Regions from separate parts of the Mesorhizobium sp. YR577 genome, predicted to be linked through region 1. Evidence: riboswitches for the same ligand, from Rfam matches in the RefSeq annotation. Region 1 holds a riboswitch; each other region holds the start of a gene.
What was found. A riboswitch is a leader RNA that binds a small molecule or an ion and turns the genes downstream of it on or off. The one in region 1 is predicted to bind cobalamin.
Positions count from the first base shown of each region.

Region 2: linked by a shared signal. The riboswitch ahead of BM413_RS30155 (ribonucleoside-diphosphate reductase subunit alpha) and the one ahead of bluB (5,6-dimethylbenzimidazole synthase) in region 1 are both predicted to bind cobalamin.
Region 3: linked by a shared signal. The riboswitch ahead of BM413_RS20430 (aromatic ring-hydroxylating oxygenase subunit alpha) and the one ahead of bluB (5,6-dimethylbenzimidazole synthase) in region 1 are both predicted to bind cobalamin.

Region 1 is NZ_FPBI01000008.1:32,051-39,994, forward strand. It holds gene ribB (3,4-dihydroxy-2-butanone-4-phosphate synthase) at 1-1,057, shown strand, start outside; gene BM413_RS13035 (MFS transporter) at 1,125-2,339, opposite strand; gene BM413_RS13040 (TetR/AcrR family transcriptional regulator) at 2,456-3,055, shown strand; gene bluB (5,6-dimethylbenzimidazole synthase) at 3,065-3,787, opposite strand; cobalamin riboswitch at 3,835-4,019, opposite strand; gene BM413_RS13050 (histone deacetylase family protein) at 4,142-5,068, shown strand; gene BM413_RS13055 (exodeoxyribonuclease VII small subunit) at 5,072-5,323, shown strand; gene BM413_RS13060 (DUF2277 domain-containing protein) at 5,395-5,667, shown strand; gene BM413_RS13065 (pirin family protein) at 5,797-6,717, shown strand; gene dxs (1-deoxy-D-xylulose-5-phosphate synthase) at 6,824-7,944, shown strand, end outside.
Region 2 is NZ_FPBI01000037.1:34,293-42,236, forward strand. It holds partial or broken gene BM413_RS30150 (ribonucleotide-diphosphate reductase subunit beta) at 76-1,196, opposite strand; partial or broken gene BM413_RS30155 (ribonucleoside-diphosphate reductase subunit alpha) at 1,398-4,128, opposite strand; cobalamin riboswitch at 4,302-4,512, opposite strand; gene BM413_RS30160 (response regulator transcription factor) at 4,616-5,281, opposite strand; gene BM413_RS30165 (histidine kinase) at 5,278-6,789, opposite strand; gene BM413_RS30170 (hypothetical protein) at 7,241-7,492, shown strand; gene BM413_RS30175 (YVTN family beta-propeller repeat protein) at 7,493-7,944, shown strand, end outside.
Region 3 is NZ_FPBI01000014.1:62,290-70,233, forward strand. It holds tRNA gene BM413_RS20410 (tRNA-Ala) at 9-84, shown strand; gene BM413_RS20415 (DUF2218 domain-containing protein) at 183-467, opposite strand; gene BM413_RS20420 (DUF982 domain-containing protein) at 619-918, opposite strand; gene metH (methionine synthase) at 1,253-5,050, shown strand; cobalamin riboswitch at 5,126-5,334, shown strand; gene BM413_RS20430 (aromatic ring-hydroxylating oxygenase subunit alpha) at 5,458-6,705, shown strand; gene BM413_RS20435 (FAD-binding oxidoreductase) at 6,805-7,908, shown strand; gene BM413_RS20440 (hypothetical protein) at 7,912-7,944, shown strand, end outside.

The DNA of each region.
Region 1 (7,944 bases):
CTTCGAGCGTGGCGAGATCGTCGTTGTCATGGACGATGACGGGCGCGAGAACGAGGGCGACCTGATCGTCGCGGCCGTGCACTGCACGGCCGAGAAGATGGCCTTCATCGTGCGCCACACTTCCGGCATCGTCTGCACGCCGATGACGCGCGAGGATGCACGGCGTCTCAACCTGGCGCCGATGGTCGCCGACAATGATTCGGCGCATACAACGGCCTTCACCGTGAGCGTCGACTTCAAGCACGGCACGACGACTGGTATTTCCGCTGACGACCGCACGCTGACTGTGCGCAACCTTGCCAACGGCAATGTCGGCGCGAATGATTTCGTGCGCCCGGGCCACATCTTCCCGCTGATCGCACGCGAGGGCGGCGTGCTCATGCGCTCGGGCCACACCGAGGCGGCGGTCGATCTGTGCAAGCTTGCCGGCCTGCCGCCGGTCGGCGTCATTTCCGAGCTGGTCAATGACGACGGCACGGTGATGCGCGGGCCGCAGGTGGCGGCCTTTGCCGAAAAGAACGGGTTGAAGCAGGTTTCGGTCGCAGACCTGATCGCCTATCGCCAGCGCCAGGAAACGCTGATCCAGCGCGTCGATACTTTCGACATCGACACGCCCGGCGGCACGGCCAAGGCCTATACCTACACGCTGCCATGGGATGTGATGCACCATCTTGCCATCGTCTTCGGCGATATCCGCGACGGCGTCGAAGTGCCCGTGCGGCTCCAGACCGAGGATGTCGTCGCCGATGTCTTCGGCACCGGATGCCGTCTCGACCAGATCGTGAAGGCGCTCGGCGAGCGCGAACGCGGCGTCATCGTCTATCTGCGCGAAGGCTCGGTCGGCGTTGCCGATCAGGGGCGCAATCGACCCACGCACGACCGCGAGGACCATGAGGAAGCGCGGCGGCGCGAGGACGAATGGCGCCAGATCGGTCTTGGCGCGCAGATCCTGAAGGATCTCGGCATTTCCTCGATCAACCTGATCGCTTCGCGCGAGCGCCACTACATCGGTCTGGAAGGTTTCGGCATCAAGATCGCAAAGACCGAAATCCTGTAAAACGGAAAACCTGAAAAAACGAAGGGCTCCGGTCGACCGACCGGAGCCCTTCTTCTTTGCAGCCGGCTTATTCTGCCGGCTGCGGCAATGGCGAAACCATGCGTCTCTCGCCGCCGAGCGACCTCTGGCCCAGAAGCACGGTCAGTAGAGCAATCGTGCCGGCTGCTACCGATACCCAGAAGCCGTTGTGGGCGCCGTAATTATCCACCACCCATCCGGTTGCGAATGAGCCGAGCGCCATGCCGATGCCGATGCCGGTCATCACCCAGGTGACCCCTTCGGTCAGCATTGCTGCCGGCACGCGGCGCTCGATCAGGCCGAAAGCGGTGATGAAGGTGGGCGAGATAGCCACGCCGCTGACGAAGATGGCCAGCGCCAGCAACGGCACGGTATTCACGACCAGCAGCGGCAGTGTCGTCAGCGCAATGATGGCGACCGCGATGGCCAACTGGCGTTGCAACGGCATTTTCAGGTTCAGCGCGCCGATGATCAGGCCGACCACGAAGGAGCCGACGGCATAGACGCCGATGACAAGGCTTGCAGCGCTCGGCTGGCCGAGTTCCTTGGTGATCGCCACCGCGCTGACTTCAGCGGTCGCGAAGATCGCGCCGATGAAGATCAGGGCAAAGGTGATGATCTGAACCGGCCGCTGCCGGATCGCCGAGCCGCCGCCACCATGGTCCAGCGGCCTGATTCCGGGTTCCGTCGAATGTTGCAGGATGAAGGCCGCCGATCCGAATGCGAGGAACAGCGTGCTCGCCAGCATGCCCGCTTCCGGGAACAGGGCCACGCTGAGGCCCACCGACAGCGACGCGCCGGCGATATAGACGAGTTCGTCCGCCGCCGATTCGAAGGCGAAGGCGGTGTTGAGTTCAGGACGGTCGTGGAAAATCTCGGACCAGCGCGCCCGCACCATTGCCGGCATGCTGGGCATTGCCGCGGCCACAAACGCCGACACGAACAGCGTCCAGATCGGCCAGTTCTGGTTGGTGGCGACAAGCAGTGCTGCGAAAGCGATCACCGAGATGATCGTTGTTGGAACGAGTACCCTTGTCTGGCCGAAGCGATCGACCAGCCGCGAGATCTGAGGGGCGAAGACGGCATTGGTCAGCGCATAGGTTGCAGAGACGGCACCCGCCAGCCAGTATTCGCCATGGGTCTGCGACAGCATGGCGACGATGCCGATCGGCGCCATGGCGATTGGCAGCCGCGCAATAAAACCGGCGGCAGCGAAGCCTTTGGCTCCCGGCGCCTTGAATATCTCGCTATAGGGGTTGGACATCGAATGCTCCTGGATTTCCAGAGGGGCACCACTTACATACGTGGCGTATGCAATCTAGATAGTTGCATACGTCGCGTATGTCAAATAATATACGCATCGTATGCGAAGGAGATTTGATGGCGCATAAACCACGCAAGGAGATGATCGCCGAAACGCGCGCCAAGTTGGTGGAGGCTGCGCGTCATGCTTTCGGCACGGTCGGCTATGCGGAAGCCTCGATGGACGATTTCACCGCCGCAGCCGGCCTGACCCGCGGCGCGCTCTATCATCACTTCGGCGACAAGAAGGGCCTGCTCCAGGCCGTTATTGCCGAGATCGACGGCGAGATGGCGGTGCGGGTGCGCGAAATCGCGGAAAAGGCGCCGACGCGCTGGCAGCATTTCGTCGACGAATGCACCAGCTACATCGAACTGGCACTCGATCCGGAAATCCAGCGCATCCTGTTCCGCGACGCCCCTGCCGTGCTGGGTGATCCGTCGCAATGGCCGAACGCCAGCGCCTGCGAAGCCTCGATGACGGAAAATCTGACCCAGCTGCAGGAAGAGGGGATTGTCGTTCCCGATCTCGACCCGGGCACCGCGGCGCGGCTGATCAATGGCGCGAGCAGCCAGGCATCGCAGAGGATCGCGAATTCCGATGATCCCGAGGAAACCTCACGCAAAGCCGTCTCGGCCTTCAAGACCTTGCTTAACGGGCTGCTGGTCGACAAGGGCTGAGAGGGCGCGTTAACGGGGCACGTCGTTGGCGATGTCCTTCAGCGCGTCTTCGCCTTCGCCGCCGAAGATCTCGCTCATGATCAGATCGGAAAGCGGCAGGCGGCTGCCCCAGCCGTTTCGCTCGAGGTCGGGTCGCGGCGCGAATTCCGAGACATGGCCGACGCAGAGATAGGCGATCGGGACGACGTGGCCGGGAATGTTCAGCACGCGTTTCAAAGCGTCCACGTCGATGATGCTGACCCACCCGACGCCGATGCCCTCAGTGCGCGCCGCCAGCCAGAAATTCTGCACGGCGCAAACCGTGCTGTAGATGTCCATCTCGGGATTGTGCCAGCGGCCGAGCGGCGAACCCTTCGAGCGAGAGCGGTCGCAGGTGATGCAGAGGTTCAACGCGCTTTCGCATATGCCTTCTAGTTTCAGCTTGCGGTAGAGCGCCTGCCGCTCCTCGGCGATATTAGGCAGTTCCTGCTCGCGGGCGGCGAGGAAAAGGTCGCGCACGGCCTGCCGGCGCTGCATGTCGCGGACGACGATGAAGTTCCAGGGCTGCATGAAGCCGACGGAGGGCGCGTGGTGGGCGGCGAGCAGCAGCCGGGCCAGCACCGTATCGTCTATCGGGTCGGGACGAAAATGGCTGCGCACGTCGCGGCGGGTGAAGATGGCGCGGTAGACGGCATCGCGCTCGGCTTCTTCGAAGGCATTTTCACGGCAGGCGCGGTTGCGGACAGCATTCATCGCATTTCCCCTTGCGATCGAAAAAATGTCGCTCCGCCTGTCCACGCGGATGACTATTTCTGCCGGGCCGGTCTTCTGGCTTGGGTTCATCCCGCGTCCGGCGCCTTCCCGTTCAAACGAACAGTGGCATTTGCCGGTGCGGTTCCCCTTACAGCGTTGGGCACGCCACGGATTTTCACCGTGTTCCCGATTCTCCCACCTTGCGGCAGGCACCTGACAGTGCCGAAGACTTAGCGCGCAACGCTTGCAAAAACATCCCCCGATGCCGACCTATGATTTCGCAAAGAGGATTTTCCCCAGGCTTCCGGCGCCGACGCATGGCGGCGGCACGGTCTTTCCTGATAGGATGTTTGCATGACGACGCGTCTCTATTCACATCCGATCTATCTCGAGCATCTGACGCCGCCCGGCCACCCGGAGCGCCCGGACCGCCTGCGTGCAATCGCGCGCGTGCTGGAAGACGAGGCCTTTGCCGCACTCGACCGAGTCGAGGCACCGGAGGGCGACGAGGCGACGATTCTTTACGCCCACCCGGAAAGCCATGTCGAAAAAGTGCGCGCGGCTATCCCGCAAGAGGGTATCCGTTCCATCGATGCCGACACCTCCGCCAGCCCCAAAAGCTGGATCGCGGCGCTGACGGCGATAGGTGCGGCGAACGCGGCTGTGGACGACGTGTTTTCCGGCAAGGCCGACAATGTCTTCGTCGCCAGCCGCCCGCCGGGGCACCATGCCGAAAAGACCACGGCGATGGGCTTCTGCCTGTTCAACAATGCCGCGATCGCCGCGCGCTATGCACAGAAGAAGCACGGCGCCGAGCGCGTCGCCATCGTCGACTGGGACGTGCACCACGGCAACGGCACGCAGGACATTTTCTGGGACGACCCGTCGGTGCTCTACTGCTCGACGCACCAGATGCCGCTTTACCCCGGCACCGGCGCGAAGAACGAGACGGGCGCCGGCAACATCGTCAACGCGCCGCTGGCACCGCAGACCGGCAGCGACATTTTTCGCGAAGCGATGCGTTCGCGCGTGTTTTCGGCGATCGACGATTTCGCGCCGGACCTGATCATCATTTCGGCCGGTTTCGATGCGCATCACCGCGACCCGCTGGCCGAGATCAACCTGACCGAAGACGATTTCGACTGGGCGACCGGCGAACTCATGGACCGCGCCACGCGCCATGCGAGCAACCGGCTCGTCAGCCTGCTGGAAGGCGGATACGACCTCGAGGGCCTGTCGTTCTCGGTCGCGGCGCATGTAAAGCGCCTGATGAAAGGATAAGGAATGGCTACCGAGCCGAGTGAAGAAATCAAGGCGATGAGCTTCGAGCAGGCGCTGGAGGCGCTGGAAAAGATCGTCGACGATCTGGAGCGCGGCGACGTGCCGCTCGACCAGTCGATCAAGATCTATGAGCGCGGCGAAGCGCTGAAGACCCATTGCGACCGGCTGCTCAAGGCCGCCGAAGACAAGGTCGAGAAGATCCGCCTGTCGCGCGACGGCAAGCCGGTGGGCACGGAGCCGCTCGACGGCGAATGACTTGACGTCGCGGCACCTCGCGCCCAGTTATGAAGCAGACAAAGGGTCGATGGAAAATCCGGGAGCTGACGATGTGCCGCAATATCAAGACGTTGTTCAATTTCGAGCCACCGGCGACGCATGACGAGATCCGCGACGCAGCACTTCAGTTCGTCCGCAAGCTGAGCGGTACGACGAAACCTTCCAAGAAGAACGAGGAAGCCTTCAACCGCGCCGTCGATCAGATAGCGGAGGCGGCGCACGAACTGCTGCATTCGATGGAAACGCACCAGCATCCGCGCAACCGCGAGGAAGAAGCCGCCAAGGCGAAGGCCCGTTCGGCGCTGCGTTTTGCAAACGCATGACGCTTGTCGTGCGCCTGTTCTAGGCTCAGCGATTGAACATACCGTCTCCGGTATGGGACTTTCGATTGTCGCGCTTGGGGCGTAGCCTCTCTGCATAAGGTTGAACGCAACCGCAGACCGGAGTGTCCCATGAGCTTTTTTCCCGCACGCGATCCCGAACCGGGCGACGCCTTCTCCTGCGATGCCATCGAGCTGATGGTCATTCCCAACGCCAAGGACATCGGTGGCTTCGAGGTGCGGCGCGCACTACCGACGGCAAAGCGCAGGCTGGTCGGACCGTTCATCTTCTTCGACCGCATGGGGCCGGCCATCCTGCGCGCAGGCAAGGCGCTCGACGTGCGCCCGCATCCGCATATCGGTCTTTCGACCGTCACCTATCTGTTCGATGGCAAGATCAGGCACCGCGATTCGCTCGGCACGGAAATGGTGATCTCGCCCGGTGACGTGAACCTGATGACCGCCGGGCGCGGCATCGTCCACTCCGAGCGCACGCCCGAGGAAATGCGCGGTGCGCCGATGTCGGTTTCGGGCCTGCAGACCTGGATCGCGCTGCCCGACCACAAGGAGGAAATCGCGCCCGTCTTCGAGAATACCGCAAGCGCCACGCTGCCCGAATTCAGCGCCGAGGGCGTGACCGGGCGGGTGGTGATCGGCGAGCTTGAAGGCATGCGCGCGCCGGTGACGACCTATCACGACACGCTCTACGCCGATATCCGCCTCGCCCCCGGCGCCAGCTACAGCATTCCCGCCGACGCCGAGGAACGCGCCATCTATGTGCTTGACGGCAGCATTGTGATTTCCGGCGACCGTTTTCCCGAAAACCGGCTGCTGGTGCTGAAGCCGGGCGACGAGATCGTGGTTTCGGCGGAAAATGGCGCCCATTTCATGCTGTTCGGCGGTGCTTCGCTCGGTTCGCCGCGCCATATCTGGTGGAATTTCGTCTCGTCCTCCAAGGAACGAATCGAGCAGGCCAAGCAGGAATGGAAGACCGGCCGCTTCGACATCGTGCCAGGCGACGACAAGGAATTCATACCTTTGCCTGAAAGTTGATGCTTATGACGCTGGGATACGCGTCATCACCGCACATTTACTTTCCGGAGCCGACGCTCTATCTCCAATCTGTAGACTAAATGGATTACAGACAGGCTTCGACCTCGTGACTTTGCCACCTAAGACGCCGCTGCTGGACAAGGTCCGCATTCCCGCGGACCTCAAGCTGCTGCCCGAAAGCGACCTGCCACAGCTCGCTTCGGAGTTGCGCGCCGAATTGATCGACGCCGTTTCGCACACTGGCGGACATCTTGGCGCGGGCCTCGGCGTGGTCGAACTGACGGTGGCGCTGCACTACGTCTTCGACACGCCGGACGATCGCATCATCTGGGATGTCGGCCACCAGGCCTATCCGCACAAGATTCTCACCGGCCGCCGCGACCGCATCCGCACGCTGCGCATGGAAGACGGGCTGTCCGGCTTCACCAAGCGCACCGAGAGCGAATACGATCCCTTCGGCGCCGCACATTCCTCGACCTCCATTTCGGCCGGCCTCGGCATGGCGGTGGCGCGCGACCTCAATGGCGGCACCAACAACGTCATCGCCGTCATCGGCGACGGCGCGATGTCGGCGGGCATGGCCTATGAGGCGATGAACAATGCCGGCGCGCTGAATGCGCGGCTGATCGTCATCCTCAACGACAACGACATGTCGATCGCGCCGCCATCGGGCGCGATGAGCGCCTATCTGGCGCGGCTGGCGTCGGGCAAGACCTATGCCGGCATCCGCGATCTCGGCAAGAAGCTGACCTCCTATCTCGGCGCACGCGCCGACCGCGCCATCACCCGAGCGGTAGAACATGCGCGTGGCTATGTCACCGGCGGCACGCTTTTCGAGGAGATGGGTTTTTACCACATCGGCCCGATCGACGGGCACAATCTGGAACACCTCGTTCCGGTGCTGAAGAATGTTCGCGACAATGGCACCGGCCCGATCCTGATCCACGTCGTGACGCAGAAGGGCAAGGGTTATGCCCCTGCCGAAGCCGCCGCCGACAAATATCACGGCGTCAACAAGTTCGACGTCATCACCGGCGCGCAGGCCAAGGCCCCGGCCAATGCGCCGAGCTACACCAAGGTTTTTGCCGAAAGCCTGATCCAGGAAGCGCGCGAGGACGACCGCATCGTCGCCATCACCGCCGCGATGCCTTCCGGCACCGGGCTCGATCTCTTCGGAGAAGTATTCCCGAGCCGCACTTTCGATGTCGGCATCGCCGAGCAGCATGC
Region 2 (7,944 bases), on a different contig from region 1:
GAAGCCATGACAGGAAAACGCCCTCGGGTTGCGGCGAGCGTGTCATGCTCGCCGCCGCGGGGATGTGCTCCGTACTCAATCCCAAGCCGGTGCTCCGCCGTTCTGGTATTCGATGACGCGGGTCTCGAAGAAGTTCTTTTCCTTCTTCAAATCCATCGCCTCGCACATCCAAGGAAACGGATTTTCCACCTCCGCAAAGACCGGTTGAAGGCCAAGCTGGGCGCAGCGGCAGTTGGCGATGAAATGCATGTAGGTTTCGCACAGCGCTGCATTGAGGCCGAGGAAGCCGCGCGGCATCGTATCGCGGCCATAGGCGGCTTCCAGTTCCGCCGCATCGCGGATCATACCGCGTACCTCATCCTGGAATGCGTTGCTCCACAGATCGGGGTTCTCGATCTTGATCTGATTGATGACGTCGATGCCGAAATTCAGGTGGATGCTCTCGTCGCGCAATATGTACTGATACTGTTCGGCGATGCCGACTATCTTGTTGCGGCGGCTGAGCGACAGGATCTGCGCAAAGCCCGTATAGAACCACATGCCCTCGAAGATGACGTAGAAGGCCACGAGGTCGCGCAGGAAGTCGCGGTCCGCTTCCGGCGTGCCGGTGCGGAAATCGGGATCGTCGATATTCTGCGTGTGTTTCAGCGCCCACGCCGCCTTGTCGGTGATCGACGGCACTTCGCGGTACATGTTGAACAGATCACCCTCATCGAGGCTGAGACTTTCCACGATGTACTGGAAGGTGTGGGTGTGGATCGCTTCCTCGAAAGCCTGACGCAGCAGATATTGCCGGCATTCCGGGTTGGTCAGGTGCCGATAGATCGCCAGCACAATGTTGTTGGCCACCAGCGACTCTGAAGCGGCGAAGAAGCCGAGATTGCGCTTGATCATGCGCCGCTCGTCGTCGGTCAGCCCGTCCTTCGATTTCCACAGGGCAATATCTGCCTGCATGGAAACTCGGTCGGCATCCAGTGATTGTTGCAGCCGTTGAGGTATTTTTCTCAGGCCCAGCGATACTTCAGCGGCAGAAGTTGATTGACGTCCGCACGCGCATTGATCATCCGCTTGTCGTCGACGCGCACGCGGCTGCCGCCACGCTCGATCTCGCCGAGGCCGGTAGCATCAGTGAGAGGCGCATTGCCGGCGAGAAGCGAGACAGCGGATGTGGTTTTTGATTCGGACCAGTCGAGCATTTTGTTGTTCTCCTCAACGATTATTCTGCATGGCCGGCGCTGCCCCTCACCTGCCTGCCGGCATCCTCTCCCCGTATAGTGACGGGGAGAGGATGCCTGGCAGCAACCTTGCCGCTTTTCTTCCTTCTCCCCGTTCACGGGGAGAAGGTGGCCCGAAGGGTCGGATGAGGGGCGGCGTCGGGCTACGCGATCAGCTTTAGCCTACTGGCACGCTTCAAATTCGGGATCGTCGATGGCACAGGCCTTGCCCCATGCGGCGTCGGCATTGACGACGATGGGTGCCGCAGCCACGCTGACCGCGGAGACCGCGGAGACCGCGTTGAGCTTGCCGTTGGTGCCCTTCAGCGTCGATTTCTCGACATGCAAGGCCGAGCGCGAACGCAGGTAGTAGGTAGTCTTCAACCCCTTGTTCCAGGCCAACGGTAGAGCGCGTCGAGCTTCTTGCCGCTGGGATTGGCAATGTAGAGGTTGAGCGACTGCGCCTGGTCGATCTGCCCGACCGAGCCGTCGAAATATTTGAGATCGGAAACCATCACCTCGTCCCACAGCCCCCTCGCCTTCAGGTCATGCATAAGTGCTGCATTCACCACGGTAAAATCGCCGGACATGTTCGATTTGACGAACAGGTTCTGGTAGGCCGGCACGATCGACTGCGACACGCCGCAGATGTTGGAGATCGTCGCCGTCGGCGCGATCGCCATAGTGTTGGAATTGCGCATGCCGTTTTTCTTCACGCGCTTGCGCAGGCTCTCCCAGTCGAGCGTCAGTGAACGGGTCCATATCGACCTTGCCACCACGCGCCTGCGCCAGAAGGTCGATGGAATCGATCGGCAGAACGCCCTTCGACCACAGCGAACCGGCAAAACTCGGATAGCGACCGCGCTCGGCGGCAAGATCGCAGGACGCCGAGATCGCGTTGTAGCTGACCGCTTCCATGCTGATATCGGCGAATGCCACGGCCTCGTCGGAAGCGTAGGCGATCTTCAGCGCCTGCAGCGCATCGTGAAAGCCCATCAGCCCAAGCCCGACGGGCCGATGCTGCAGGTTCGAACGGCGCGCCTCGGGGATCGTGTAGAAATTGATGTCGATGACATTGTCGAGCATGCGCATGACGGTCTTTACCGTGCGCGCCAACCGGTCGAGGTCGAGGCCACTCACAGTCAGATGATTGATCAGATTGACGGAGCCGAGATTGCAGACCGCGACCTCGTCCTTCGGCGTATTGAGTGTGATCTCTGTGCAGAGATTGGACGAATGCACGACGCCGATATGGCCCGGCGGCGAGCGGATATTGCAAGGGTCCTTGAACGTGATCCATGGATGCCCGGTCTCGAACAGCATGGTCAGCATCTTGCGCCAGAGATCGAGCGCGCGGACCTTTCTGAATACCTTGATGCCGCCGGCAGCAGCCTTCGCTTCATAAACCTCATAGGCCGTCTTGAAAGCCGAGCCGTAGAAATCGTGCAGATCCGGCGTCTCGTCGGGCGAAAACAGCGTCCACTCGCCATCAGTCTCAACGCGCTGCATGAACAGGTCCGGCACCCAGTTGGCGGTGTTCATGTCATGCGTGCGGCGGCGGTCGTCGCCGGTGTTCTTGCGCAGGTCCAAAAACTCCTCGATGTCGACATGCACGTCTCGAGATAGGCGCAGACCGCACCCTTGCGCTTGCCGCCCTGGTTGACGGCAATCGCCGTGTCGTTCACCACCTTGAGGAACGGCACCACGCCCTGGCTTTCACCATTGGTGCCCTTGATATGCGCGCCGAGCCCGCGCACCGGGGCCCAGTCATTGCCGAGACCGCCGCAATATTTGGCCAGCAGCGCATTGTCCTTCACCGCCTTGAAAATGCCGTCGAGATCGTCCGCAACGGTGGTCAGGAAGCAGGAGGAAAGCTGCGGCCGCAGCGTGCCGGAGTTGAACAGCGTCGGCGTCGAGGCCATGAAATCGAAGGACGACAGAAGGTTGTAGAATTCGATCGCGCGGGCCTCGCGGTCGATCTCGCGTGAGGCCAATCCCATCGCGACGCGCATGAAGAAAGCCTGCGGCAGTTCGAACCGCTTGCCTTTGGTGTGCAGGAAATAGCGGTCATAGAGCGTCTGGAGGCCAAGATACTGGAATTGCAGGTCGCGTTCGGGCTTCAGTGCAGAACCAAGACGAGCGAGATCGAAGCGGCCGAGTTCCGGATCGATCAGCTCAGCCTTGATGCCGGTCGCAATGTACTCCGGGAAATAGGAAGCGTAGCGTTCACCCATCTGGCTTTGCGTCGCCTGCTCGGTCCGACCCGTGACGAAGGTCAGCGCCTCACGCCGCAACCGGTCGAGCAGCAGACGCGCGCTGACCAGCGCATAATTCGGTTCGGTCTCGACAGCGTGCGCGCGGCCAGGATCGGCGCAAGCGAAAGCTCGTCCAGCGTGATGCCATCATAGAGATTGCGCCCCGTCTCGCCGAGGATCAGATCGGACGAAACCGCATCCAGCCCTTCACAGGCTTCCTCGACGATGCGGGCAAGCCGCGCCTTGTCGAACGGAACAAGGCTGCCGTCATCGGCCCTCACCTTCAGCGAAGGTGCGGCAATCTCGGTCGTAGCTGCCTTCGCAAGCGCCCGCTCACGCGCCCGCTCCTCGCGATAGAGTACATAGGCGCGCGCTATCCTGTGGTGCTCGCTTCGCATCAGCGCCAGTTCGACCTGATCCTGAATTTCCTCGATATGAAAGGTGCGGCCAGCATCGGCGCGCCGCGTCAGCGCATACACGACGTGCGACGCCAGTTCTTCCACGACATCGTGGACGCGCCGCGAGCCTGCCGCGACCGAACCTTCGACGGCGAGAAACGCCTTGGTCAGCGCAACGGTGATCTTGGAGGCGTCGAACGGCGTCACCGCGCCGTTGCGGCGAATGACGCGATAACCGGGCTCGGTCTGCCGATCTCCCATCTCGGTGAAAGTGGATGGAACCCTGTCGGTCCCGTTGGTCTGAACTGTCGAAGTCGCCGGCATCTTAAATCCCCGTAGTGTTGCAAGACGGGGATAACTGCGGACGCATTCCGATAGACCGTGCGACGCAAGCCGCACGAAGCAAGCGCACCACCGGGACACCCCGCCCGTGGACGTTCAAAATCTATCGCGGCAGGTCTCGTGGCTCGCAGGTCGTCGCTTCCGTCGGCCTTCCCAGCGCCTTGGCGCCAGTGGCGTTACTCGACTTAAGCTCACTGCTTACAGTTGCGGGGGCAGCGCCGGCATTGCGATATCGCGCACCGGCTTCCCTCTTAGCTCTCAAGCCCGAACAGACTCGAAAGAACCACGATATCTACATACTGTGCCAACGACACAGTAGACGTCAACAGCTTGTATTCGGATAGCACGGATAAATTCGACACGATCACCTATGGCCGGAACACATGCATTGGAATGGATTGGCCAGTTATCGCAGAGAGCTGGCCACCGGACGGTCGGAAGACGAAGAGACGTATTGAACAGCCATACGAATCAACTCGGGAAGATTGCGAGCGCCGAGCTTGATTTTGAGCTGTGAACTCATATTCACAACCGTTTTATAGCTGACGCCGAGATCATCGGCGATTTCCGCGTAAGGCTTGCCTTCTGCCAGCAGGGCAAGCGTCTGCAACTCTCGTGGCGTTGCCTCTGCGAGCAAGCCGCGGCTGCGCCCCGGCGTTCCGATGAGCGCCACCTGCAGAGCCATTTGATGACCAAGATAGGGTTTTCTGGCGCGCACTGACTCAAATGCTTCAAGAAAGTCGCGAGGACCGGCATCCTTCAATACATATCCGGTAGCGCCAGCCTTTAGTGCACGGCTCACGATGACGGGGTCGCTATGCATGCTGAAGACAAGAATTGGCGTGCGGGTGTCGTGAAGTCGCATGCGTCTGATCAGATCGAGGCCGCCAAGCCCGCCGCCCTGCAGGGCGAGGTCAATGACGACGACATCCGGGTGCTTGCGTCGGTAAAGGCGGTAGCCGGCAACGACACTGTCGGCCTCCAACATCTCGTGAACTCCCGCATCCTGCAGAATGCGCCGGCATCCCTGCAACACAATCGGATGATCATCGATGATGAGAACCTGCGTCATGGCTGTCCTACCCGAGTACCGTTCTGGCCGCGTGTGGATTGCTGCTGATTGAGCGGGATGGAAATTTCGAGACGGGTTCCAGCACCGGGTTGGTTCGTGATCGAAAAATTTCCGACAAGTGCACGCACGCGCTCTTCCATACCGGTCAACCCGAGACCACGGGCCGTTCCCGGCGCAAAGCCGCGCCCATCATCCTTGATCGAAAGTTGCAGCACAGTGCGATGCCCCGGATGCTCGCTCTCTTGACTGGTGGCCGGCTGCTCGCCCAATGCGACGTCTATGCTCCGTGCTTCAGCATGCCGAAGGACATTGGTGATTCCCTCTTGAATGCATCGGTGGATCGTGATGTTGACCGGATCATCATATCTGTCGGCAAGGCGGCCGACGGCAAGGGAGATCTTCGGCGTCGGTCCATGCCGTTGGAACTCGGCCAGCAAACCGGCAATCACTTCGGCAAGCGGAAGATGATTGAGTGCCATAGGGCGGAGCTTGTTGAGAAGGCTGCGGTTCATGGTCTGAATCTTGTCGGCAATCTCATCGATCGTCGCCGTACGTTCCCTCACCTGCCCCGCCACATTGTCCGGCAGGCTTCCTGCGAGGCGTTCCAGGGAAGCGACGTTGGCTTTGATGCCGAACAGGCAAGGGCCCAGTTCGTCGTGGAGCTCGGTGGCGACCTGCCGGCGCTCATCGTCCTGGACCGTAACCAGCTGATGATTCAGGTGCTCATTGTCGACCTTCGCGGCACCGAGCCGATTGGCGAGCGCGTTGAAACGATCGGTAATATCAGCCAGTTCCTGCACGTTTGGGCGCGAGAGGCGATGTCGAAACTGCCCCTTCTCGAGTTCACGCAGGCCATTCGCCAGATTTGTCAGTGGGTGAAGCACGCGCCCAAGCGCAAGGTAGAGTATCCCCAACACGATCAGGCCGAGTACGAGCGCTACAAGACCGAGAGACCGGGTGTCCTGCCAGACTTCGCCGATCTCGTCCGATGCGTGCCCGACAATGATAACCGAGCCGATGTGACGGCCGCCGGAAACGACCTGCATCTCGCGGCGAACGTCCTCGACGCGGACAATCGACGTAAACCACCGCGGCACGGCGACTTGATCGCCGACGACTGCGTTGCTGGCTGCCATCGGCAGAAGTGCGGCCCGGCCGCCGTCGGCATTGGTTACAAGTATTCGCACGTGACGCAGATTGCCTATCCGCAACGGAATATCCGCAAGCTGCAAGACCTCTGAGTCTGCGCCTTGCGGATGTTCGAGAACCTCGCGCACCAGACGTTCCGCGAGTTCCAGGGCCGCTGCCACCTCAACCTCGGTTGCCCGCTTGGCGTTGTAAACGATGAGAATGGCAGCGGTGATCGCTGCTACGAGACTTACGAGAATGATGGCTGAAAGTATCTGCCAGCGGATCGATAGCCTCTGCCACGGGCGGTATGACCACCCGTCCGTTACGCCACCGTGGGTTATCCGATCCGCTGCCTGCTCAAAAGTGCTGTCGGCCATCGCTTACCCTATCATTCGATCGGAATTCTCCAAACTTCCCAGAATTGGCGCGTAACGCGGGTTCGTTCTGGCCGTCGAACTGCATCAAACCTTGCACAGGTGGCTTTCCTCCAGCAAGGCGATTACAGGCGATCCCCGATTTCCCTCACTCTTCCTTCCCGGACATGGCCGGATTCCAACCGCAGCATACGTGCAAGACAGGAAACCGTCTCGGGCACTTTTGGCAATCAAATCGAGAACAACTGCCATAGCCAGCACAGGCTGGTCTCCGTAACGTGAGAGTGCTTGGAAGCAGGCGACGCACTTTGATCTTGTGCGCGGTGTCCGGAAGGCGGCCCCTAACCGTCAAATTCCGGACACCCGGCAAGTGCGGAATTGACAAATTGGGCACCTCCTTAGCGCGTTGAGTTCGGTCATTTTTTGCCGCAGCGCGAAGAGTGATACATGTCTCATGAAAGACTTCGTGCCTGATATCCTCGCGTCCTTAAGCGCGCTGTTCTGCATTTCTCTCGGCAGCGCGGCGGCGCAGCAATCCAAGGCCGAGCCGGATGTGGATGCCGTTGCTCTGTTCAACGACACCGTCGCCAGGGGCAATCATTATCTGCTTGCCGACATTTCAGCACAGAAACTGCTGTCGACCGGTCGATACCACGCAGGATCACGGCATTCTGATCTTCAAACAATCAGTCGGGAGGAGTTTTGAATGGGAAGACGATTGGCATTGCTGGCCGCGACCTTGGCTGCAGGTTGCGTGGCCTCGCCGGCCTGGGCCTACATGGTCTATGTCTCCAACGAGAAGGACAACACGATGAGCGTCGTCGATTCCACGACGATGGAAGTGGTCAAGACCGTCAATGTCGGCCAGCGCCCGCGCGGCATCACCATCTCCCATGACGGCAAATTCGTCTATCTCTGCGCCAGCGACGACGACACCATCGAGGTCATCGATACGGCAACGCTGGAGATCGTCGACACGCTGCCGTCCGGTCCCGATCCGGAACTGTTCGTTTTGTCTCCCGACGGCAAGAAACTCTACGTCGCCAATGAGGACGACAACCTCGTCACCGTCATCGATGTCGCCACCAAGAAGGTGCTGGCCGAAGTGCCGGTCGGCGTCGAGCCAGAGGGCATGGGCGTCAGCCCCGACGGCAAGGT
Region 3 (7,944 bases), on a different contig from region 1:
CGGAAAATGGGGCCATAGCTCAGCTGGGAGAGCGCCTGCATGGCATGCAGGAGGTCAGCGGTTCGATCCCGCTTGGCTCCACCAAATATTCCCAAGCGATTGATTCTTTCGAAAGCTTTTCCCGGCTCGCGTGTTTGAACTGCGGAAGGGCACAAATTCGAAGTGCCCCCCCCGCAAAATCTCTACCCGCCGATCGGCTTCCACTCGAAAGCCAGTTCCTCCCGAAACGCAAAGCGCACGATATGGTCGGCGACGACCTGTTCCATTCGCGGCAGGTCAGCGGCTTCGACCTCGACCGTAAGCGCGGTCGGGCTTGCGTCCATATCGACCAGACGCCCTTCACCGAGATCGATATGCCCCTTGATCGGGGTGAAATCGACCGTGAATTTGTGGCCCCAATGTTTGCAAAGCTGCTGCAGGTAGCGGCTTGCATTCTCGGTTTCGACCACGGCTTTCGATTTCGGCACGATGTTATTCCCTTTGCATTGGCGGCGAAGCTTGCCTTGACGCGGTCTATCTAGGTCATCAGCAGCCGTTCTCACAGGCCGATGGCGACCGTCAGGCTCAACGCACACATGATTGTTATCTGAAGTTGCGGCTCACGGTCCCTGTCGACGCTTAATGCGCCGGCCTTATCTCGCCGTCCCCGTCCAGCACGAGCGCATGGGCGTCGTCCTTGGTGAGGATCTTGGAGACGCGGGCAAAGCTTGTGAACGCCTTGCGGGCATCTTCGGTCGGAACCTGCTCGATCATGGCAGCCAGGCAGGCATTCATCGCGGTCTGATAGACAGGCCCCTGCCTGCCGACCGGCCACTCGTGAAGGAAGGTCATGGCGTCGTCGACGCTGTAGATTTCCGTAACCGGCTGGCCAGCTTCCGGGTTTATGCGTACCGGAATGACGAACTGCAACCTGTCCATTTCAAACCTCATCTCTTGATCAGAGAAGAAATCCCGCCCCGCTAGAATATGGGCATGCATGTGCCTCGCGCCAATCACGATCGAGACATGTGGTTAAACGCCGGGGGCCGACAGAGGTTGCATCAGGACAAACAATGCCGCTTTGACCTTCGAAACTGCAGCCATAATAGGTCTCTGGCCTGCGAATTCGCGCCTGTGCGATTGCGCGACGCGAGTGCGGGCTTTGCGATCCGTCGGAAGAATGCAGCCAGTGGTAAAATCAGCATGGTATGATATGTTGACATAAAGATGTCGTTATGTGACATGCGCAGACATGTCGCTTAAGGTGCAAAATATGTCGCAGTCAAATAACACCCTCGATGCACTGTTCGGTGCCGTTTCAGCACCGCGCGACGGCGCGGAGATACGTGCTGCACTGGAAAAGGCGGCGCGCGAGCGCATCCTCATCCTCGATGGCGCGATGGGCACGCAGATCCAGGGGCTCGGCTTCGACGAGGACCATTTTCGCGGCGAGCGCTTCGGCGGCTGCGCCTGCCACCAGCAGGGCAACAACGACCTTCTGATCCTGTCGCAGCCGGCAGCGATCGAGGAAATCCACTACAAATATGCCATCGCCGGCGCCGACATCATCGAGACCAACACCTTCTCCTCGACCTCCATTGCCCAGGCCGACTACGGCATGGAGGACATGGTCTACGATCTCAACCGTGATGGAGCGCGTCTCGTGCGCCGCGCGGCGATCCGCGCCGAACAGGAAGACGGCAAGCGCCGCTTCGTCGCCGGCGCGCTCGGGCCGACCAACCGCACCGCCTCGATTTCGCCGGACGTCAACAATCCTGGCTACCGCGCCGTAACCTTCGACGATCTGCGCATCGCCTATGCCGAGCAGCTGCGCGGCCTGATCGACGGCGGCGCCGATTTGATCCTGATCGAGACCATCTTCGACACGCTGAACGCCAAGGCTGCGATCTTCGCCTGCAGCGAGGTCTTTGCCGAGAAGGGCATCGATCTGCCGATCATGATTTCGGGCACCATCACCGACCTTTCCGGCCGCACTTTGTCGGGCCAGACGCCGACGGCCTTCTGGCATTCGGTTCGCCACGCCAGCCCGTTCACCATCGGGCTCAACTGCGCGCTCGGCGCCAACGCCATGCGCGCGCATCTGTCCGAAATTTCGGATGTCGCCGACACTTTCGTCTGCGCCTATCCCAATGCCGGCCTGCCCAACGAATTCGGCCAGTATGACGAGAGCCCGGAATTCATGGCCGCGCAGATCGAGGATTTTGCGCGCGAAGGCCTGGTCAACATCGTCGGCGGTTGCTGCGGCTCGACGCCCGAGCATATCCGCGCCATCGCCGAAGTCGTGAAGAAATATCCACCGCGCGCACTGCCCGAGATCGAGCCGAAGATGCGGCTGTCGGGCCTCGAGCCTTTCGTGCTCACCGACGAAATCCCCTTCGTCAATGTCGGCGAGCGCACCAACGTCACCGGCTCGGCCAAGTTCCGCAAGCTCGTTACGGCAGGAGATTACGCCGCAGCCCTCGATGTCGCGCGCGATCAGGTCGTCAATGGCGCGCAGATCATCGACATCAACATGGATGAAGGCCTGATCGATTCGCAAAAGGCGATGGTCGAGTATCTCAACCTCATCGCCGCCGAACCCGATATCGCCCGCGTGCCGGTGATGATCGATAGTTCCAAATGGGATGTGATCGAGGCCGGGCTGAAATGCGTGCAGGGCAAGCCGCTGGTCAATTCCATCTCGATGAAGGAAGGCGAGGAGGCTTTCCTGCATCACGCGAAGCTTTGCCGGGCCTATGGCGCGGCGGTCGTCGTCATGGCGTTCGACGAGCAGGGCCAGGCCGACACGCAAGCCAGAAAAGTCGAGATCTGCACCCGCGCCTACAAGCTGCTCACCGAGCAGGCCGGCTTCCCGCCGGAAGACATCATCTTCGACCCCAACATCTTCGCGGTCGCCACCGGCATCGAGGAGCACAACAATTACGGCGTCGATTTCATCGAAGCGACTCGTGAAATCATCGACACGCTGCCGCATGTCCATATCTCCGGCGGCGTCTCGAACCTGTCCTTCTCCTTCCGCGGCAACGAGCCGGTGCGCGAGGCCATGCACGCCGTGTTCCTCTATCACGCCATCCAGGCGGGCATGGATATGGGCATCGTCAATGCCGGCCAGCTCGGCGTCTACGAATCGATCGACCCGGAACTGCGCGAAGCCTGCGAGGACGTCGTCCTCAACCGCCGCGAGGATGGCACCGAACGCCTGCTGGAGCTTGCCGAGCGCTACAAGGGCACGGCCGGCAAGGAGGCCAAGGAGCGCGATCTCGCCTGGCGCGAATGGCCGGTCGAGCAGCGTATCAGCCACGCACTGGTCAACGGCATCACCGAATTCATCGACGCCGACACCGACGAAGCGCGGCTGAAGGCCGAGCGGCCGTTGCACGTCATCGAAGGCCCGCTGATGGCCGGCATGAATGTCGTTGGCGATCTGTTCGGCGCAGGAAAGATGTTCCTGCCGCAGGTGGTGAAATCGGCCCGCGTCATGAAGCAGGCGGTTGCCGGCCTCCTGCCGCATATGGAAGCCGAGAAGATCGCCAATGCCAAGAACGGCATTGCCTCCAGTGGCCGCGAGAGCGCCGGAAAAATCCTGATGGCGACGGTGAAGGGCGATGTCCACGACATTGGCAAGAACATCGTCGGCGTCGTGCTTGCCTGCAACAATTACGAGATCATCGATCTCGGCGTCATGGTGCCGGCAACCAAGATCCTGCAGACAGCGAAAGAGCAGAATGTCGACATCATCGGCCTGTCCGGCCTGATCACGCCCTCGCTCGACGAGATGGTGCATGTCGCTGCCGAGATGGAGCGCGAGGGCTTCAGCGTCCCGCTGCTCATCGGCGGGGCGACGACCAGCCGCGTGCACACTGCGGTGAAAATCCACCCGCGCTATGAGCGCGGCCAGACCGTCTATGTCACCGACGCCAGCCGTGCCGTTGGCGTGGTTTCCAGCCTGCTGTCGGCCGACGCCAAGCCCGGCTATGTCGATAATGTCCGTGCCGAGTACAAGAAGGTGGCGGACGCCCATGCCCGCTCCGAGGCTGACAAGCAGCGCCTGCCGCTGGCCAAGGCGCGCGCCAATGCGCACCGGATCGACTGGACGAACTACCAGCCACCAAAGCCGTCCTTCCTCGGCACGCGCACCTTCGAGAACTGGGACCTCGCCGAACTCGCCCGCTATATCGACTGGACGCCCTTCTTCCAGACATGGGAGCTGAAGGGCCGCTATCCGAAGATTCTGGAAGATGAGGCACAGGGCCCGGCCGCGCGCCAGCTGTTCGAGGATGCGCAGGCGATGTTGAAGCAGATCATCGCCGAAAAATGGTTCGCGCCAAAGGGCGTCATCGGCTTCTGGCCGGCCAATGCCGTCGGCGACGACGTTCGGCTCTACACCGACGAGGGTAGGGCGCAGGAACTCGCAACCTTCTTCACGCTGCGCCAGCAGCTTGCCAAGCGCGACGGCCGCCCGAACGTCGCACTGTCCGATTTCGTAGCCCCTGCAGACAGCGGCAAGCCCGATTATGTCGGCGGCTTCGTGGTCACGGCAGGCATCGAGGAAGTGGCGATCGCCGAGCGCTTCGAGCGCGCCAACGACGACTATTCCTCCATCCTCGTCAAGGCACTGGCCGACCGCTTCGCCGAAGCCTTCGCCGAACGCATGCATGAAAAGGTTCGCAAGGAATTCTGGGGTTACGCGCCGAATGAGGCCCTCGCGCCGGACGAGTTGATCGGCGAGCCCTATCAGGGCATCCGTCCCGCGCCCGGCTATCCGGCGCAGCCAGACCATACCGAGAAGGTGACGCTGTTCAGGCTGCTCGATGCCGAGAAAAAGGCTGGTGTCAGCCTGACCGAAAGCATGGCGATGTGGCCCGGCTCGTCCGTCTCGGGCATGTACCTCTCGCACCCTGAAAGCTATTATTTCGGCGTCGCCAAGGTCGAGCGCGATCAGGTCGAGGACTACGCCGCCCGCAAGGACATGGCGGTGATCGAGGTCGAACGCTGGCTCGGTCCGATCCTCAATTACGTGCCGGCGCCCCGTGCCGAGGCGGCGGAATAGCGGGGGATTTTTCCGCTGTCGCCTTTGCGCTTGGGCCATGTCGCTTTCGTATCGCCGTGCGCGCCGATTCGGTGATTATATCGGGACACTTGAGGTGCTGGTGCGCTTGATCGCGGACCGGAGAATTGGGAAGCCGGTTTGATGCCGGCGCTGCCCCCGCAACGGTGGTGGAGAATGTCACGGCGGGAGACCACTGAGCCGCAAATGGCTTGGGAAGGTGTCCGTGACGGGTCCTGCAGGACCGCTCCAGAGCCCGGAAACCAGCCTTGAGTGTTGTAAATTCGACTGATCGCGGTGGGCGATCAAGCGGCGGATTTTTGCGCGGACAGGCTCCAGCGGGCGTTGCCGTGCAATCTTTCTCCCCTGACATCACCACCAGTTCAGTCCTTGGATAGCGAGGACAGGACATGGATGCGCGCAATGAGATGCTGCGGCAGTTACGCAACCGCCGCGAGGGCTTCAGCCTCGAGCAGGCTTTCTACATCGATCCGGACTATTTCAAGCTGGATCTCGACCTGATCTGGTATCGCGACTGGCTATTCCTCGGCCATGATTGCGAACTGCCGAAGCCCGGCAGCTATATCACCGCGCAGATCGGCGACTATCCCGTGCTGGTCGTGCGCGACCAGAAGGGCGACATCCGCGCCTTCCACAATTCCTGCCGCCATCGCGGCTCGCGCGTCTGCACCGCCGAAAAGGGCACCACGGCCAAGCTCGTCTGCCCCTATCACCAGTGGACCTATGAGCTCGACGGCCGCCTGCTGTTTGCGCGCCAGATGGCCGAAGGCTTCGACAAGAACCAGTTCGGCCTCAAGCCTGTCGCCTGCGAAAGCGTCGGCGGCTACATCTTCATCTGCCTCGCCAAGGAGCCGGCGGATTTCGCGCCGATGCGCGCGATGGTCGAGCCCTATCTCCTGCCGCATCGCCTGCGCGAAGCAAAAGTCGCTTTCGAAAGTACCATCATCGAGAAGGGCAACTGGAAGCTGGTCTGGGAAAACAACCGCGAGTGCTATCACTGCGCGGCGAACCATCCCGAACTTTGTAAGACCTTCCCGGAAGCTCCGACAGTCACCGGCGTCAACGGTGCCGAAAGCGACCCGGAAATGCTTGCTCATTGGGCGAAGTGCGAGGCTGTCGGCCTGCCGAGCAAGTTCCGCATTGATGCCGGTGGCCAATACCGCGCCACGCGTGCGCCGCTGCTGCGCGACGCCGTCAGCTACACCATGTCCGGCAAGCGCGCGGTGAAGAAGAACCTGTCGGATACAGTAACAGCCGACAAGATCGGCGCGCTGCTGCTCTATCACTATCCGACGACGTGGAACCACGTGCTCGGCGACCATGCCGTAACCTTCCGCGTGCTGCCGATCTCGGCCACCGAAACGGCAGTCACCACCAAATGGCTGGTCCACAAGGATGCGGTCGAAGGCGTCGACTACGATCTTGCCGAACTCACCCATGTCTGGACCGAGACCAACGACCAGGACCGCCGGATCGTCGAGGAAAATGCCTTCGGCATCAAGTCGCCGGCCTACGAGCCCGGACCTTACTCGGAAGAGCATGAGGGCGGCGTGATGCAGTTCGTCGAATGGTACTGCAACTTCATCGAACCGCGCCTGACCGAGGGCGAAAAGCCGGCGCTGCGCAGCGTGGCCTAAAACCATGAGCCCGAACCGTAGGACCGCGTTAGCGAAAAGTGGCTGCCGGTTTTCGGACAAGCTCATGGTCAATCAAACGGAACTAAGCGGATGAACGCGATGACGGAACTTTCCCTTTATCGGCATCTGGACGAGATGGTGCCGTGGAACGACCGGCTGCAGGTGCTGGAATGCATCGGCGTGATCGACGAGGCGTCGGAGGTGAAGACCTTCATCTTCCGCTCGGACAACCAGACCTGGTTCCGCTACCAGCCGGGGCAGTTCGTCACGCTGGAACTGCCGCTGGAAGACGGCCCGCTGATGCGCACCTACACGCTGTCGTCCAGCCCGTCGCGGCCGTTCTCCATCGCGGTCACGGTCAAGGCGCAGGCCGGCAGCGTCGGCACACGCTGGATGTTCGACAATCTGGTGCCCGGCGTCCACATCAAGGCCTACGGCCCGGCCGGCGATTTCTCCCATCACAACCATCCGTCGGCCAAATACCTGTTCGTCTCCGCCGGTTCCGGCGTCACGCCGATGATGTCGATGCTGCGCTGGCTGAACGATTGCGCGCCATGGACCGACATCGCCTTCGTCAACTGCGCGCGCCGCCCGGAAGAGATCATCTTCCGCAAGGAGCTCGAATTGCTCGGCAGCCGCATGCCCGGCCTGTCGCTCGGCTTCCTCATCGAGGAGCGCTCGAACCGCGAGGTCTGGAGCGGTCACATGGGCCGCATCGACGCCGTGCGCCTGCCGCTGCTCGCCCCCGATTTCCGCGACCGCGAAGTCTTCTGCTGCGGTCCAGACCCGTTCATGCGCGCGGTGCGCCAGATGCTCGAGGCTGCCGGCTTCGACATGGCGCATTATCATCAGGAAAGCTTTGGCGCGCCTCCGGTCGAAGTCGTTCCGGCGCCGTTCTCCGACGCCTCCACGCCCGCGCCCGATAGCGCGCCTGTCGAGCAGATCACCCCGATCCGCTTTGCGCTGTCGGATATCGATGCCGACTGCGTCTCCGGCCAGACCGTGCTGCAGACGGCCCGCGCTTCCGGCGTGCGCATATCAGCCGCATGCGAGTTCGGCCTGTGCGGCACCTGCAAGATCAAGAAGGTCTCGGGCGAGGTCGAGATGAGCCACAATGGCGGCATTCTCGACCACGAGATCGAGGACGGCTTTATCCTCGCCTGTTGTTCGAAGCCGCTCGGTGCGCTGACGGTCGAGGCCTGACCCATGGGTTCGCATTGGCAATCGGGCGCGATCGAG